One region of the Brenneria roseae subsp. americana genome, then DNA from elsewhere that is predicted to be linked to it. Evidence: predicted binding sites of a transcription regulator. Region 1 holds the regulator's gene; each other region holds the start of a gene.
What was found. The regulator PhoB, encoded in region 1, activates phosphate uptake and scavenging genes when phosphate is short. The targets are predictions, from matches to a motif close to CTGTCATAAAACTGNCNNAT.
Positions count from the first base shown of each region.

Region 2: a site for PhoB is predicted at 1,828-1,847, ahead of glpT (glycerol-3-phosphate transporter). Genes of this name have one in related genera too.
Region 3: a site for PhoB is predicted at 2,959-2,978, ahead of pstS (phosphate ABC transporter substrate-binding protein PstS). Genes of this name have one in related genera too.

Region 1 is NZ_QDKJ01000002.1:192,189-197,171, reverse strand. Features, by position in the region: gene B4923_RS02840 (PstS family phosphate ABC transporter substrate-binding protein) at 1-11, opposite strand, end outside; gene phoR (phosphate regulon sensor histidine kinase PhoR) at 131-1,453, opposite strand; gene phoB (phosphate response regulator transcription factor PhoB) at 1,481-2,170, opposite strand; gene sbcD (exonuclease subunit SbcD) at 2,781-4,007, shown strand; gene B4923_RS02820 (AAA family ATPase) at 4,004-4,983, shown strand, end outside.
Region 2 is NZ_QDKJ01000009.1:139,964-144,946, forward strand. Features, by position in the region: gene glpA (anaerobic glycerol-3-phosphate dehydrogenase subunit A) at 1-1,636, opposite strand, end outside; gene glpT (glycerol-3-phosphate transporter) at 1,945-3,294, shown strand; gene glpQ (glycerophosphodiester phosphodiesterase) at 3,369-4,436, shown strand; gene yigL (sugar/pyridoxal phosphate phosphatase YigL) at 4,503-4,983, opposite strand, start outside.
Region 3 is NZ_QDKJ01000007.1:246,584-251,566, forward strand. Features, by position in the region: gene pstA (phosphate ABC transporter permease PstA) at 1-704, opposite strand, end outside; gene pstC (phosphate ABC transporter permease PstC) at 704-1,663, opposite strand; gene pstS (phosphate ABC transporter substrate-binding protein PstS) at 1,811-2,851, opposite strand; gene glmS (glutamine--fructose-6-phosphate transaminase (isomerizing)) at 3,136-4,965, opposite strand.

The DNA.
Region 1 (4,983 bases):
ACGGACTTCATAAATTAACATCGCCTGAACAGAGAGATAAAACCCCTGCCGGGACGCCCCGCGACGTGGTTATCCCGGCGGCCCCGGTATTTAAACGATCGGCATGAGATGTCATGAATAGCGTTTTCCGTCAGACAGAGGGTTTCACGGTATTCTCAGCCAGAGAGGCTGGAACAATCAACCTATTCGGCAGGGTAAACACAAAGCGGGAACCCGAACCTTCTTCACTTATGATTTCCAGCCGGGAGTCATGGTGGCTGAGCGCATGTTTCACAATCGCCAATCCCAACCCACTGCCGCCGGTCTGCCGCGAACGGGCTTTATCAACGCGATAGAAGCGCTCAGTCAGACGCGGCAGATGCTCAGGCGCAATGCCCGCGCCATTATCGCTGACCTGAAACTGTGCGCCTTGCGGGATCTTCTGCCAGCACACTTCTATGCGCGTGCCGGGCGGCGTGTGATTGATCGCGTTATACACCAGATTCGACACCGCACTGCGCAACTGTTCTTCATTACCGAATACCTGAAGATTGTCATTCACACGGAACACAATCTCATGGCGATCCTGACTCAAGGCTTGCGCTTCACGCTGCAATACGCGCAACATCAGCGGCATATCGACTTTCTCATTCAAATCGATCGCGGCGGCGGCTTCAATTCGTGAGAGCGTCAGAAGTTGTTTCACCAACCCATCCATGCGCCGCGTCTGTTCCTGCATGGTATTCAACGCCTTATTGCGTAGCGCGTGATCCAGCGTTTCATCCTCCATCATCTCCAGATAACCCTGCAACACGGTCAGCGGCGTGCGTAATTCATGACTGACATTGGCGAAAAAATTACGCCTCGCCCCTTCAAGCTGATGCATCTGCGTAATATCACGCACCACCATCAGTAACTGTCCTTCCGAATAAGGCATTACGCGAAATTCAACATGGTGGGAATTGTTCAGTTGCAGGGTCAGCGGCTTGCTGAAATCACGCCTGCTCATATAGCGGGCAAATTCAGGATAGCGCAGCAAATTAAGAATATTTTGACCGTTATCTTCCGGCCAACGGAAACTCAGCAGGTGCTGCGCCAGATGGTTACACCAGAAGATGGTGCCCTCTTCCGTGGTGATGACCACCGCATCCGGCAGGGATTCCGCTCCGCTGCGAAAGCGCTTAATCAACAACGCCAACTCACGTCGGCGTCGGCGATTGCGCAATTGCATCTGATAAAGGCCGTAAAACAAGGGCTCCCAGCTCCCGCGGCCGGGTGGCGGGGTCATGCTGCGATCGACCCAAAGCCAGTAGGAAAGTTTGAGCTGATTGTAAAAATTCCAGCACAGGGCGGCCAAAACTGCGGTCAGTAAAAACCAGGGTAAATAGCCAAAAATAAGCCCCAGCAAAAAAGCGGGTAAGCAAAAAAAAGCCAGCTCCAATGCCAGCCTCTTCCATGATAGACGTTCTAGCACGTTAATGTTTCTCCGGCACAACTACCTTCAGTAACGCGTTGAAAAACGATACCCCGTTCCCCGAACCGTCTGTACCATTTTTTCATGACCGCTGGTTTCCAGCGCTTTGCGCAACCGGCGGATATGAACATCAACGGTACGATCTTCAACATAAACGTTAGTGCCCCAAACGTGATTCAGCAACTGTTCCCGACTGTAAACCCGCTCAGGGTGAGTCATAAAGAAGTGCAGCAGTTTAAACTCCGTTGGTCCCATATCCAGCGCATGTTCTTCCGTCGTCACGCGGTGGGAAGACGGATCGAGACTCAAGCCACGCATTTCGATCACTTCTTCCACCGCCATCGGAGAAATACGCCGCATCACGGCCTTGATGCGCGCAACCAGTTCTTTCGGCGAAAACGGTTTGGTAATGTAATCATCCGCACCGACTTCAAGACCACGAACCCGGTCCTCTTCTTCACCGCGCGCGGTCAACATCATAACGGGGATCTCGCGGGTAAGCACTTCACGCTTCATATGCTTAATGAATTGCAGGCCAGAACCGCCGGGCAGCATCCAGTCCAACAGAACCAGTTCAGGAAAAGGCTCCGAGAGCAACTTGACCGCACTGTCATAATCTTCAGCTTCGACTGGCTGATAGCCGTTCTGCTCCAGAACGAAGCATACCATTTCACGAATCGGGGCTTCATCTTCTACGACCAATATGCGTCTTGCCATTGTTAATCCTGTCGTTAGTCATCGTCGCTGTTAGCATACGCCGTGCATTATGCGTCAGTTTTGTGACATTTTTATGAAAAAATCGCCTGGAGCGATTTTCAATGTCGCTTGCGACGACCCGTAGGGCGAGCCCCATGGACGGGGCGAGTAAAAAATCGCCTGGAGCGATTTTCAATGTCGCTTGCGACGACCCGTAGGGCGAGCCCCATGGATGGGGCGAGTAAAAAATCGCCGGGAGCGATTTTCAACGTCGCTTGCGACGACCCGTAGGGCGAGCCCCATGGACGGGGCGAGTAAAAAATCGCCGGGAGCGATTTTCAACGGCGCTTGCGACGACCCGGAGGGCGAGCCCCAGGGATGGGGCGAGTAAAAAATCGCCTGGAGCGATTTTCAATGTCGCTTGCGACAACCCGTAGGGCGAGCCCCATGGACGGGGCGAGTAAAAAATCGCCGGGAGCGATTTTCAATGTCACAAAGTAACGGCCCGCTTCCTCCCTGCTCGACAGCGTATTTTCGAGCCGCTTTCCAAAAGCGGGTTTTCGCGACGACAGCCGTTACGATGACTGTTTATAATCACTGGCACTGCAATAACCGTCATTCAGGGAGCTCCATGCGTATTATTCACACCGCCGACTGGCATCTGGGACAGTATTTTTATACCAAAAGCCGCGCAGCCGAGCATCAAGCTTTCCTGCGCTGGCTTATCGCTCAGGTCGAACAGCATCAGGTGGATGCAGTAATAGTAGCAGGAGATATCTTTGATAACGGTTCGCCGCCCAGCTACGCCCGGGAAATGTATTACCGTTTTGTTGTCGAGCTACAACAAACCGGCTGCCAGCTTGTCGTGCTGGGCGGTAATCATGATTCTGTCGCCACGTTAAATGAGTCCCGGGATCTGCTGGCTTGCCTGAATACGCGGGTTATCGCCAGTACCGACGGCAATCCTGACAAGCAGGTGATGGTGCTGGAAGACCGTCAACGTCAGCCGGGCGCAATCCTCTGCGCCATCCCGTTTTTACGCCCGCGAGACATCATGACCAGCCGGGCAGGACAATCCGGTGAGGAAAAACAACAAACCCTGCTGGAAGCTATCGCCGCACACTACGAGCAGTGTTATCAGCTGGCCTGCCAGCAGCGCGATGCGCTGGGATTGCCTCTTCCCATCATTGCAACCGGACATTTGACTACCGTAGGCGTCACCGCCTCCGATTCGGTGCGGGATATTTATATCGGCACGCTGGACGCGTTCCCGGCTCAGGCGTTTCCCCCTGCCGACTATATTGCTCTTGGTCATATCCACCGTCCGCAGCGGGTGACGCAGAGCGCCCATATTCTCTATAGCGGTTCACCCATCCCATTGAGTTTTGATGAATTAAGCAGCGAAAAATCCGTTTATCTGGTGACATTTGAACCGGATGCTCCCCCGGTTATTGATGCGCTTCCCGTGCCGGTAACGCAGCCGATGCAGCTGATCAAAGGCAGTCTGGCGGACATAGAACATCAGCTCGCCACCTTTAGCGATTATCAAGGGGAGAAACCCGTCTGGCTGGATATTGAAGTCACCACGCAGGCTTATTTGAGCGATCTACAGAAGCGCATTCAGACGCTGACCGACGATTTACCCGTTGAGGTTTTGCTGCTGCGACGCAACCGCGAGCAGCATCAGCAGGCTATCGCCCGTCAGGAAAAAGAAACGTTGGATGAACTGACCGTGCATGAGGTTTTTGAACGCCGTCTGGCGACGGCCGCCGATCTGGAGGAACCCCGTCGACAGCGCGTGCGTTCGCTATTTAGACAGGTGGTTAATGAATTGGAACAGGATGAACACGCCGAATGAAAATACTCAGCCTGCGATTAAAAAATCTCAATGCCCTGAAAGGTGAATGGAAAATTGACTTCACTCAGGCGCCGTTTTCCAACAACGGGTTGTTTGCGATTACCGGCCCGACCGGCGCGGGGAAAACCACGCTGCTGGACGCCATTTGTCTGGCGCTCTACCACGAAACGCCGCGGCTCGAAGGCATCACCGCCAGCCATAATGAAATCATGACGCGCGGCACGGCGGAATGCCTGGCCGAGGTGGAATTTGAGGTCAAAGGCGTTGGCTACCGCGCCTTCTGGAGCCAGCGGCGCGCCAGAAACGCGGCGGAAGGCAATCTGCAAACGCCGAAAGCCGAACTGGCGCTGATTGAGAACGGCAAGATCCTGTGTGAAAAACTGACGGAAAAACTGGCGATGACCGCCGACATCACCGGACTGAATTTTGACCGTTTCACCCGTTCCATGATGCTGTCACAAGGGCAGTTTGCCGCCTTTCTCAATGCCCATCCCAATGAACGGGCGGAACTGCTGGAAGAACTGACCGGCACAGACATTTACGGACTTATTTCCGAGCGTGTCTTTGACAAACACAAGCAGGCCAGGAGCGCGCTGGATACCTTACAGGCCAAAGCCTCTGGGATTGAACTGCTGAATGAAGAACAGCGTCGGCAACTGGAAAGCGAGCTGGAATCGCTATTCCAGCAGGAACAGGCCGTTAACGCAGGACGTGAGCAAGCACTGACTCATCAACGTTGGTTCGAACAACTGGCACAGCGTCAATCATCCCTCGCCACGGCAAAAACGCAGCACACCGCGGCCGAGACCGCCATGTTGCAGGCCCAGCTGAAGTTTGAAAGACTGGCGCAAAGCGAACCGGCAGAAAAACTCCGCCCGCTCCAACAGGAAAAGCATCGCTACCAGCGGGAGTTTGTCGAACTGTCACAGCAGCTCGCCCGGCTGACGGAACAGCAGCAATCACAGGCGACCACGTT
Region 2 (4,983 bases), on a different contig from region 1:
CCGTCAAGCCGCACAGCCCCTGATATACCCAGTTGGTAAATTCGCTTTCGCGCAGCGTATTGCCCCAGGCCACCGGGCGAATGCCTTTCCAGCGTTCATTCAGAAACTGGCTGAGTTGGATAATGGATTGCTCCGGCGTCGATTGTCCCAGGCGGCATAGCAACCCTGCGGCCCGACACGCGCACAGCTCGCCCTGACACGTTCCCATACCTACCCGGGTACGCCGGCGTAAATCAATCAGGTTATTCACCTGTAGCGATTCCACCGCATAGCGCACTTCACCTGCGGTGACCGCTTCACATTCGCAGACCAGACTGCTATCCAGACGCTCCCCCGAGATCAAACGCCCGGCGCGATCGCCGTGACGATAAATCGCCGATCCTCGCAGCGGCGCCGACAGTTGTTTGTCATCCGTGGGCTTTGTCGTAGATTGAGCCGACCGGCGTCGCTCTCCGGTGGGCTCGGAGCCCGGCAGCGCTCTCTGGGCAGTGGAACAGGCAACGTTGTGGCCCAGCTTTTCGCAAATTTTGTCCGTGGCCCATTCGGCCATCAGCCGATACGTCATCAGCTTGCCGCCCGTAATGGTGATAAATCCTTCCAGTCCATCGCGGCTGGCGTGGTCTAGCAGCACAATGCCACGGCTCACGCTCCGTCCACTCGGGTCGCTGTCGTTCGCAACCAACGGGCGCACGCCGGCATAAGCGCGCAAGATACGCGTGGTCGCCAGCTGCGGCGCCAGCATGCTGCCTTCACGGATCAGGGTGTCAACTTCATCAGGAGTCACCGTCATATTGTCAATTTGGTCGTAATCGACGCGAGTTGAGGTCGTGCCAATCAGGGAAATCGTATCGCCCGGCACCAGAATATCGGCGTCCGCAGGCTTGCGGCAGCGGTTGATGACCATGTTGTTAATACGATGTCCCAAGATCAGCAAGGCGCCTTTGGCCGGAAACATACGCACCCGCAGGTCGGCATATTCGGCAATATGCTGTCCCCAGATCCCGGCCGCATTCACCACAATCTGAGCGTATATCTCTGTTTCAGTCGAATTTTTATGGTCGAAAACGCGTACGCCGGTAATGCGATCGCCCTGACGAATTAAACCAATAACTTCATGATATGTCAGGACGATCGCGCCGTGCTCACAGGCGTCAACCATATTGGCCGTCGTCAGCCGGAAAGGGTCCACGGTGCCGTCAGGCACCCGCACCGCACCGATCAAGGTTGGGTTGGCCGCCGGTTCCAGCCGCAGCGCTTCCTGCGGATCAATGGCCTGCGCATTGATTCCCGCCTGCTGGCAGGCCGTAATAAACTGGCTCTGCCAGGCAAGATCATCTTCCGGCAGCGTCAGGAACAGGCCATCGGTGGGTTCAATACAGTGGCGGGCAATACGGCGAAGAATGGTATTTTCTTCAATACATTCGCGTGCGGATTCGCCATCCGTCACGGCATAACGCGCCCCGCTGTGCAGCAAACCGTGATTACGCCCGGTGGCGCCCGTAGCCATATCGTGACGCTCCAGCAACAGACAGCGCAACCCACGTAATGCACAATCTCGCGCAATGCCGGCTCCTGTCGCGCCGCCGCCAATGATAACGACATCGGTTTCCCGGTATGCCCCTTTCTTCTGCATCATGTTCTCGCCCCAGACGCTCATTGTATGTTGCTATTGGGACATAAAATATAAGGTTAATGTTTGATAAAGAGCAAAAACGAACAAAAAACGAAAATTAATAGATAATGAAAGACCGTAAATGTGATTTAACTCACTAAAATCACGCCTTCAACTCTCTCAGTTCTGTTAACATGCACACAAAAAATGTCACGCTGTCATAAAAACGTAACATTTGAGCCTTGACTCACAAATAACCACCGATTTACTCACTACAATTACGTTCGTAATAGAACAATAAATTGTCGTTTTCTTTCGCATTGGAGATATCTATGCTGAGTATTTTTAGGCCTGCGGCCCACCAGCCGAGAATGGCAGAAGATCACATTGATCCTGTCTATCGCCGCCTGCGCTGGCAGATTTTCATGGGGATATTTTTTGGCTACGCCGCCTACTATCTGGTACGTAAAAACTTCACGCTGGCAATGCCTTACCTGATCGAACAGGGCTTTTCCCGTGGGGATCTTGGCTTTGCGTTATCCGGGATCTCAATTGCCTATGGTTTTTCCAAATTCATCATGGGTTCCGTATCCGACCGTTCAAACCCTCGCGTCTTCCTGCCTGCGGGATTGATTCTGGCGGCTTCCGTCATGCTGTTCATGGGCTTCGTCCCCTGGGCAACGTCAAGCATTGCGGTAATGTTCGTTCTCTTGTTCCTGTGCGGCTGGTTTCAGGGAATGGGATGGCCTCCGTGTGGACGCACCATGGTTCACTGGTGGTCTCAGAAAGAACGCGGCAGTATCGTTTCCATCTGGAACTGCGCGCACAACGTCGGGGGCGGTCTGCCACCGCTGCTGTTCCTGCTGGGTATGGCCTGGTTTAACGATTGGAAAGCGGCGTTATACATGCCGGCGTTTGCCGCCATTCTGGTTGCACTGATTGCCTTTGCTCTGATGCGTGACACGCCACAATCCTGCGGCCTGCCGCCGATTGAAGAGTATAAAAACGATTATCCTATTGATTACGATGAAAAAGCAGAAGAAGAGCTGACGGCGAAGCAAATCTTCATGCAGTACGTTTTCCCCAACAAACTGCTGTGGTATATCGCCATTGCCAACGTATTCGTCTACCTGCTGCGCTACGGTATCCTTGACTGGTCGCCAACCTATTTGAAAGAAGTGAAACATTTTGCACTGGATAGATCGTCCTGGGCGTATTTCCTCTACGAATATGCCGGTATTCCCGGCACGCTGCTCTGCGGCTGGATGTCCGATAAGGTCTTCAAAGGCAACCGTGGGGCGACCGGCGTGTTCTTTATGGTGCTGGTCACCATCGCAACGATCGTTTACTGGATGAACCCGGCAGGGAATCCGCACGTAGACATGGCCTGCATGATTATCATCGGTTTCCTGATTTACGGCCCGGTCATGTTGATTGGTCTGCACGCACTGGAACTGGCGCCGAAAAAAGCCGCGGGTACCGCAGCCGGATTTACCGGCCTGTTCGGTTACCTTGGCGGCTCCGTGGCGGCCAGCGCCATTGTCGGTTATACCGTCGACTTCTTCGGCTGGGACGGCGGCTTCATGGTAATGATCGGTGGTAGCATACTGGCCGTTGTGCTGCTGGTGATGGTGATGATCAGTGAGAAAAAGCATAAAGAAGAATTAGCCAATCGTGCATAATCCCGTCTTGTAAGCATCCCTCTGGCGGCGTCTACTGACGCCGCCTGTCTCTCAACAGAAAGAGGTTTGACCGCATGAGCTACGTTGTAAAATCACTTCTCACCAGTATCGCCTTGTCCTTCTCATTCGGCGCCCTTGCCGAACAAAGCAGCAAAATCGTTATCGCCCACCGCGGCGCCAGCGGTTACCTACCAGAGCATACGCTGCCAGCCAAAGCCATGGCCTACGCACAGGGAGCGGATTATCTGGAGCAGGATCTGGTACTAACCAAAGACAACGCACTGGTCGTCCTGCACGATCACTATCTTGATCGCGTCACCGATGTCGCAGAACGTTTTCCTCAGCGAGCGCGTCAGGATGGCCGGTTTTATGCCATTGACTTCACGCTGTCAGAAATTAAGTCGCTGAAATTCACTGAAGGGTTCGACATTAAAAACGGCAAACAGGTACAAAGCTATCCCACCCGTTTCCCAATGTGGCAATCTGACTTTCACGTCCATACCTTTCAGGAAGAAATTGAGTTTATTCAGGGTCTGAATCACTCAACCGGCAAAAATATTGGCATCTATCCTGAAATCAAAGCGCCGTGGTTCCATCATCAGGAAGGTAAAGACATTGCCCGCGAAACGCTGACCGTACTGAAGCAATACGGCTACACTCAGAAAAGCGATCGGGTATTCCTACAGTCGTTTGATGTCGCAGAGCTTAAACGCATCAAGACCGAACTACTGCCCGCAATGGAGATGGATCTGAATCTGATCCAGTTGATTGCCTATACCGACTGGCATGAAACCTATGAGAAGCAGTCTGACGGAAAGTGGATAAACTACGACTATGACTGGATGTTCGAACCGGGCGCCATGAAGCAGATTGCCGCCTACGCCGACGGTATCGGCCCGGACTATCACATGCTGGTGAAACCTGACGCCACAACCGGGCATATTTCGTTTACCGGAATGGTGAAAGAAGCGCACCAGAACAAACTCCAGGTTCACCCGTTTACTGCGCGAGCAGACAGGCTACCCACGTATGCCAAGGACATCGATCAGCTCTACGATATCCTTTATAAACAGGCGGACGTTGACGGCCTGTTTACCGATTTCCCTGACAAGGCGGTGAATTATCTTGAAAAACCGCGCTAACTACATGACGTTCGGCGGTTTCAGCCTTGCCATCCCGTACCGCCCGCCAGGGATGGCGAAACGCCGCTATCGCAGAAACAACTCCCGCAAATAGTTCGGCACAGCATTTTCTGCATTGGTGCCAATCACTTCACAATCCGGCAGCAGGTTTTTCAGGCGCTGGTGCGCATTCTCCATGACACAGCCTTTACCCGCCATCGACAGCATTTCATAGTCATTCATGCCATCCCCGAAGGCGATACACTCTTTCAGTGAAAAACCGACGAGTTTCGCCACCTGCTCCAGCGCATGCCCTTTGGATACGCCACCCGCCATGACTTCCAGACAGGTTAACGTTGAAAAACTCACATTGACGCGATCGCCCCAGCGCGCATTGATCGCTTCTTCCAACGGCAACAGCTGTTCGTGTGAATCACAGGTAAAGAATACCTTGCTGACGCCATCCGTTTCCAGCAGGCCCGGCTCAAACAGTTTGTACCTGAAAATCGATTCCCGGAAAAAACGCTCTTCTTCCGGCCGCCGACGATTCATGTACCAGTCATCGTTG
Region 3 (4,983 bases), on a different contig from region 1:
TTCGACAGCGAGGTGAACAGCAGCGGTGCGGTCTCCCCCGCAATACGCGCTATCGCCAGCAAAATCCCTGTCATAATGCCGGACACCGAGGCTTTCAAAGTGATGGCGGAAATCATTTTCCACTTCGGCGTACCCAGCGCATAGGCCGCTTCACGCAGGCTATCCGGCACCAGCTTGAGCATGTTTTCCGTGGTGCGGATAACAATCGGAATCTGTAACAGCGCCAGTGCAATCACCCCAGCCCAGCCGGAGAAATGTTGCATTTTTGCCACTACCAGCGTGTAGACGAAAAGCCCGACCACAATTGACGGCGCCGAGAGCAAAATGTCGTTAATAAAACGAATTACTTCAGCAATCAATGATTTACGACCATACTCCGCCAGATAGATACCAGCCATAATACCAAGCGGCGTCCCTATCACCGTGGCCCACAAAATCAGCAATCCGCTTCCGACAATGGCATTCGCCAATCCGCCACCGGCGGTATTAGGCGGCGGCGTCATTTCGGTAAATAACGCCAGCGACATCCCGTCAACCCCTTTGGTAATGGTTGAGAACAGGATCCAGACCAGCCAAAACAGACCAAAAGCCATGGTGATCATCGATAAACACAGCGCGATACGGTTCTTATTCCGCCGCCAGGCCTGCATTTTGAGCCGTGAACGCGCCAGCTCCGCTTCTTGTTCCATGCCTAACGCAGTCATCAATGCGCTCCTTCATTTTTTGTCAGACGCATAATCATCAATTTTGAACACGCCAGAACAATAAAGGTAATCACAAACAGGATCAGACCCAGTTCCATCAGCGCCGCCGTATGCAGACCTGATTCGGCTTCAGCAAACTCATTGGCCAATGCCGACGTAATACTGTTGCCCGGCATATACAGCGATGCGCTATCCAACTGGTAGGTATTACCGATAATGAAGGTCACCGCCATGGTTTCCCCCAACGCGCGTCCCAATCCCAGCATAATGCCGCCAATCACGCCATTTTTGGTATAAGGCAGAACAATGTGCCAAATCACTTCCCAGGTGGTGCAGCCAATACCGTATGCGGACTCTTTCATCATCACCGGGGTTTGTTCAAACACATCACGCATCACCGCAGCGATATAAGGAATAATCATGATGGCCAGGATCACGCCGGCCGCCAGAATACCGATACCAAAAGCCGGGCCAGAGAATAGCGTTCCCAAAATCGGAATACCCGACAGCACATTACCCACCGGCTGTTGGAAATATCTGGCAAACAACGGAGCGAAAATGAACAAGCCCCACATGCCGTAAACAATACTCGGGATGGCGGCCAGCAACTCAATGGCAACGCCCAGAGGACGCTTCAGCCAGTTTGGCGCCAGTTCGGTCAGAAACAGTGCGATCCCGAAGCTAATGGGGATCGCAATAATCAGAGCAATTAGTGAGGTAACAATTGTGCCGTAGATCGGCACCAGAGCCCCGAATTGTTCGGCAGGCGCATCCCACTCCTTCGTCCATAGAAAAGCAAAACCAAACTTTTCAATGCTGGGCCAGGACGCCACAATCAGGGAAACAATAATGCCCCCCAACAACAACAGCGTTATCAACGCAGCCAATTTTACCAGCGCGCCAAAAATGATATCGCCGTGTTTTCCAGGGGCCTTGATAGTTGGCTTATACTCAGCCATGCGTCTCTCTTCTCGATTTAACTGCATTTGATAGCACAGAAGCTGCTTAAGGCGGAGAGGTCATGCCACCTTCCCGCCCTGATACAACCTTTAACCTTTCAGCGAACGTCCTTGCAATCCAGCGCAAAGAATATCGAAGAAATAATTTTAATATAATGCCTTACCGCTGCTGTCTTTGACCTGCGTTTTCCATGCGGCACGAATTTGCTCAACGACTTCGTTAGGCAGCGTGGCATAATCCAGCGCCGTGGCTTGCTCGCCACCTTTATTATAAGCCCAGTCGAAGAACTTCAGCACTTCAGTCCCTTGTTCCGGTTTTTCCTGTGCCGTTTGTACCAGGATAAAAGTGGTAGAGGTGATTGGCCAGGCATCCGCGCCTTTCTGGTTCGTCAGATCCTGAGCAAAAGATTTGCTCCAATCCACGCCTTTAGCGGCATTACTGAAGCTGGCGCCGGTCGGGCTGACAACGTCGCCGTCTGCGGAAACCAGTTTGGTGTAAGCCAGGTTATTCTGCTTGGCGTAAGCATATTCCACATAACCAATGGACCCCGGCAGACGCTGAACGAACGCCGCGATGCCATCGTTGCCCTTGCCACCCAGACCAGTCGGCCAGTTTACTGTAGAACCCGCGCCAATCTTCTCTTTCCATTCAGGGTTAACTTTCGCCAGATAGCTGGTGAACACGAAAGATGTACCGGAACCGTCCGCACGACGAACGACGGCGATATCCTGATCCGGTAGTTTGGCATTAGGATTCAATGTCGTAATAGCAGGATCGTTCCATTTTTTGATTTTGCCCAGGTAAATATCACCCAGCGTTTTGCCGTCCAGCGTTAAATCGCCGGATTTGATACCCGGAATGTTTACTGCCAGCACCACACCACCGATAACGGTAGGGAACTGGAACAAACCGTCCTGAGCTAATTTGTCGTCAGCCAGCGGAGCATCAGATGCACCGAAATCTACGGTTTTGGCAATAATTTGTTTTACACCACCTGAAGAGCCGATCCCTTGATAGTTAACTTTATTACCAGTTTCCTTTTGATAGGAGTCAGCCCATTTAGCGTAAACTGGCGCAGGAAATGTCGCACCAGCGCCGGTGAGGTTGGTAGCAGCAAAAGCGGATACCGCTGTCAGTGAAAAACTTGCCGCAACGATACTGGCAATTGTGGTACGCATCAGTTTCATAATCCCTCCTGTGGGATACTGGAAATGTAGACCCAGAGTCGTTATTAATCAGAGTGTAGTTTGCAGGAGGAAAAATAGGACAATTCAGTGACAGTAAAATGTACTTAATGTGACGGTTTTATGACAAAGAAGACATTTATAACCTAACGTCGGCAACAGAACTGTAGATATAAAACGTGGACAAGGAAAATTGAACGGATCATTCAGGATAATACGCTGGTCAAAAAGATGAATGAAGGTAAATAACATTCGTTATTTACCTTCATTTTTCAGTCCGTTATCAGTTATTCAACCGTTACCGACTTGGCCAGGTTACGCGGCTGATCGACATCAGTACCTTTGATCAGGGCAACATGATAAGACAGCAACTGTAGCGGTACCGTATAGAAAATCGGTGCAATCACCTCTTCAATATGCGGCAGAGGAATAATTCTCATATTCTCGCTGCTGGTAAAACCGGCATCTTCGTCGGCAAACACATACAGCTCGCCACCGCGCGCGCGAACTTCTTCAATATTGGATTTCAGTTTTTCCAGCAGTTCGTTATTAGGCGCTACGACCACGACCGGCATATCCGCATCGATCAACGCCAGCGGACCATGTTTCAGTTCGCCAGCCGCATAGGCTTCCGCATGGATATAGGAGATTTCTTTCAACTTCAGCGCCCCTTCCATCGCGATCGGATACTGATCGCCACGACCCAGGAACAGCGCATGATGCTTATCAGAGAAACCCTCTGCCAGAGACTCGATGAGCTTATCCTGCGACAGCATTTGCTCGATTCGAGCGGGCAGCGCCTGCAAACCGTGTACGATATCATGCTCAATTTTGGCATCCATACCGCGCAGACGACCAATACGGGCCACCAGCATCAGCAGAACGGTGAGCTGGGTAGTAAACGCTTTGGTAGAAGCCACACCGATTTCCACACCGGCTTTGGTCATCAGTGACAGATCGGACTCACGCACCAGCGATGATCCCGCAACGTTACAAATGGCCAGTGAGCCCAGATATCCCAGCTCTTTAGACAAACGCAGCGCTGCCAGCGTATCTGCGGTTTCACCTGACTGAGACAGGGTAATCATCAGGCTATTCTGCCGTACCGCCGGTTTGCGATAGCGGAATTCGGAGGCGATTTCCACATCACACGGAATCCCCGCCAAAGCTTCAAACCAGTAGCGGGAAACCATACCTGAATTGTAAGACGTGCCGCAGGCGATGATCTGAACATGCTGCACTTTCGCCAGCAGTTCATCCGCTTTCGGGCCTAATTCGGAAAGATTGACCTCGCCGTGACTGAAACGCCCTTCAAGGGTGTTCTTGATGGCCATCGGCTGCTCGTAAATCTCTTTCTGCATGTAATGACGGTAGGCCCCTTTGTCACCGGCATCATAATTGACTTTCGATTCGATTTCTTCGCGCACGGCAAGCTGGCCGGATTTATCAAATACGCGAACGTCACGGCGGGTGATTTCCGCCACGTCACCCTCTTCCAGAAACATAAAGCGGCGGGTAACCGGCAACAGCGCCAGTTGGTCAGAAGCAATGAAGTTTTCCCCCATGCCACGACCGATAACCAGCGGACTACCGGAACGAGCGGCAACCAGTACGCTCGGGTCACGGCTATCCAGAACCACCATGCCATAAGCACCGCGCAGTTGAGGGATCACACGCTTAACCACGTCAACCAGCGAACCGCCCTGCTTTTGCTCAAAGTGAACCAAATGGGCAACGACTTCGGTATCCGTTTCCGACACAAAACGATAACCGCGTTCAATCATCAGCTCACGCAGGGGTTCGTGGTTTTCAATAATCCCGTTATGGACGATGATTATGTGTTCAGAAACATGCGGGTGAGCATTTTCCTCAGAAGGTTCACCGTGCGTTGCCCAGCGAGTATGGGCAATACCCGTACCGCCATGCAGCTCGTGTTCCTCGGCAGCCTGAGCCAGCATCTGAACTTTACCCAAACGACGCAGGCGAGAAACTCGCCCTTCACCGTCAACCACAGCCAGACCCGCCGAGTCATAGCCACGATATTCCAGGCGGCGTAAACCTTCTAACAGAATTTCTGCAATATCACGTTGCGCAACAGCGCCTACAATTCCACACATCGATTGTTGTTCCTATAA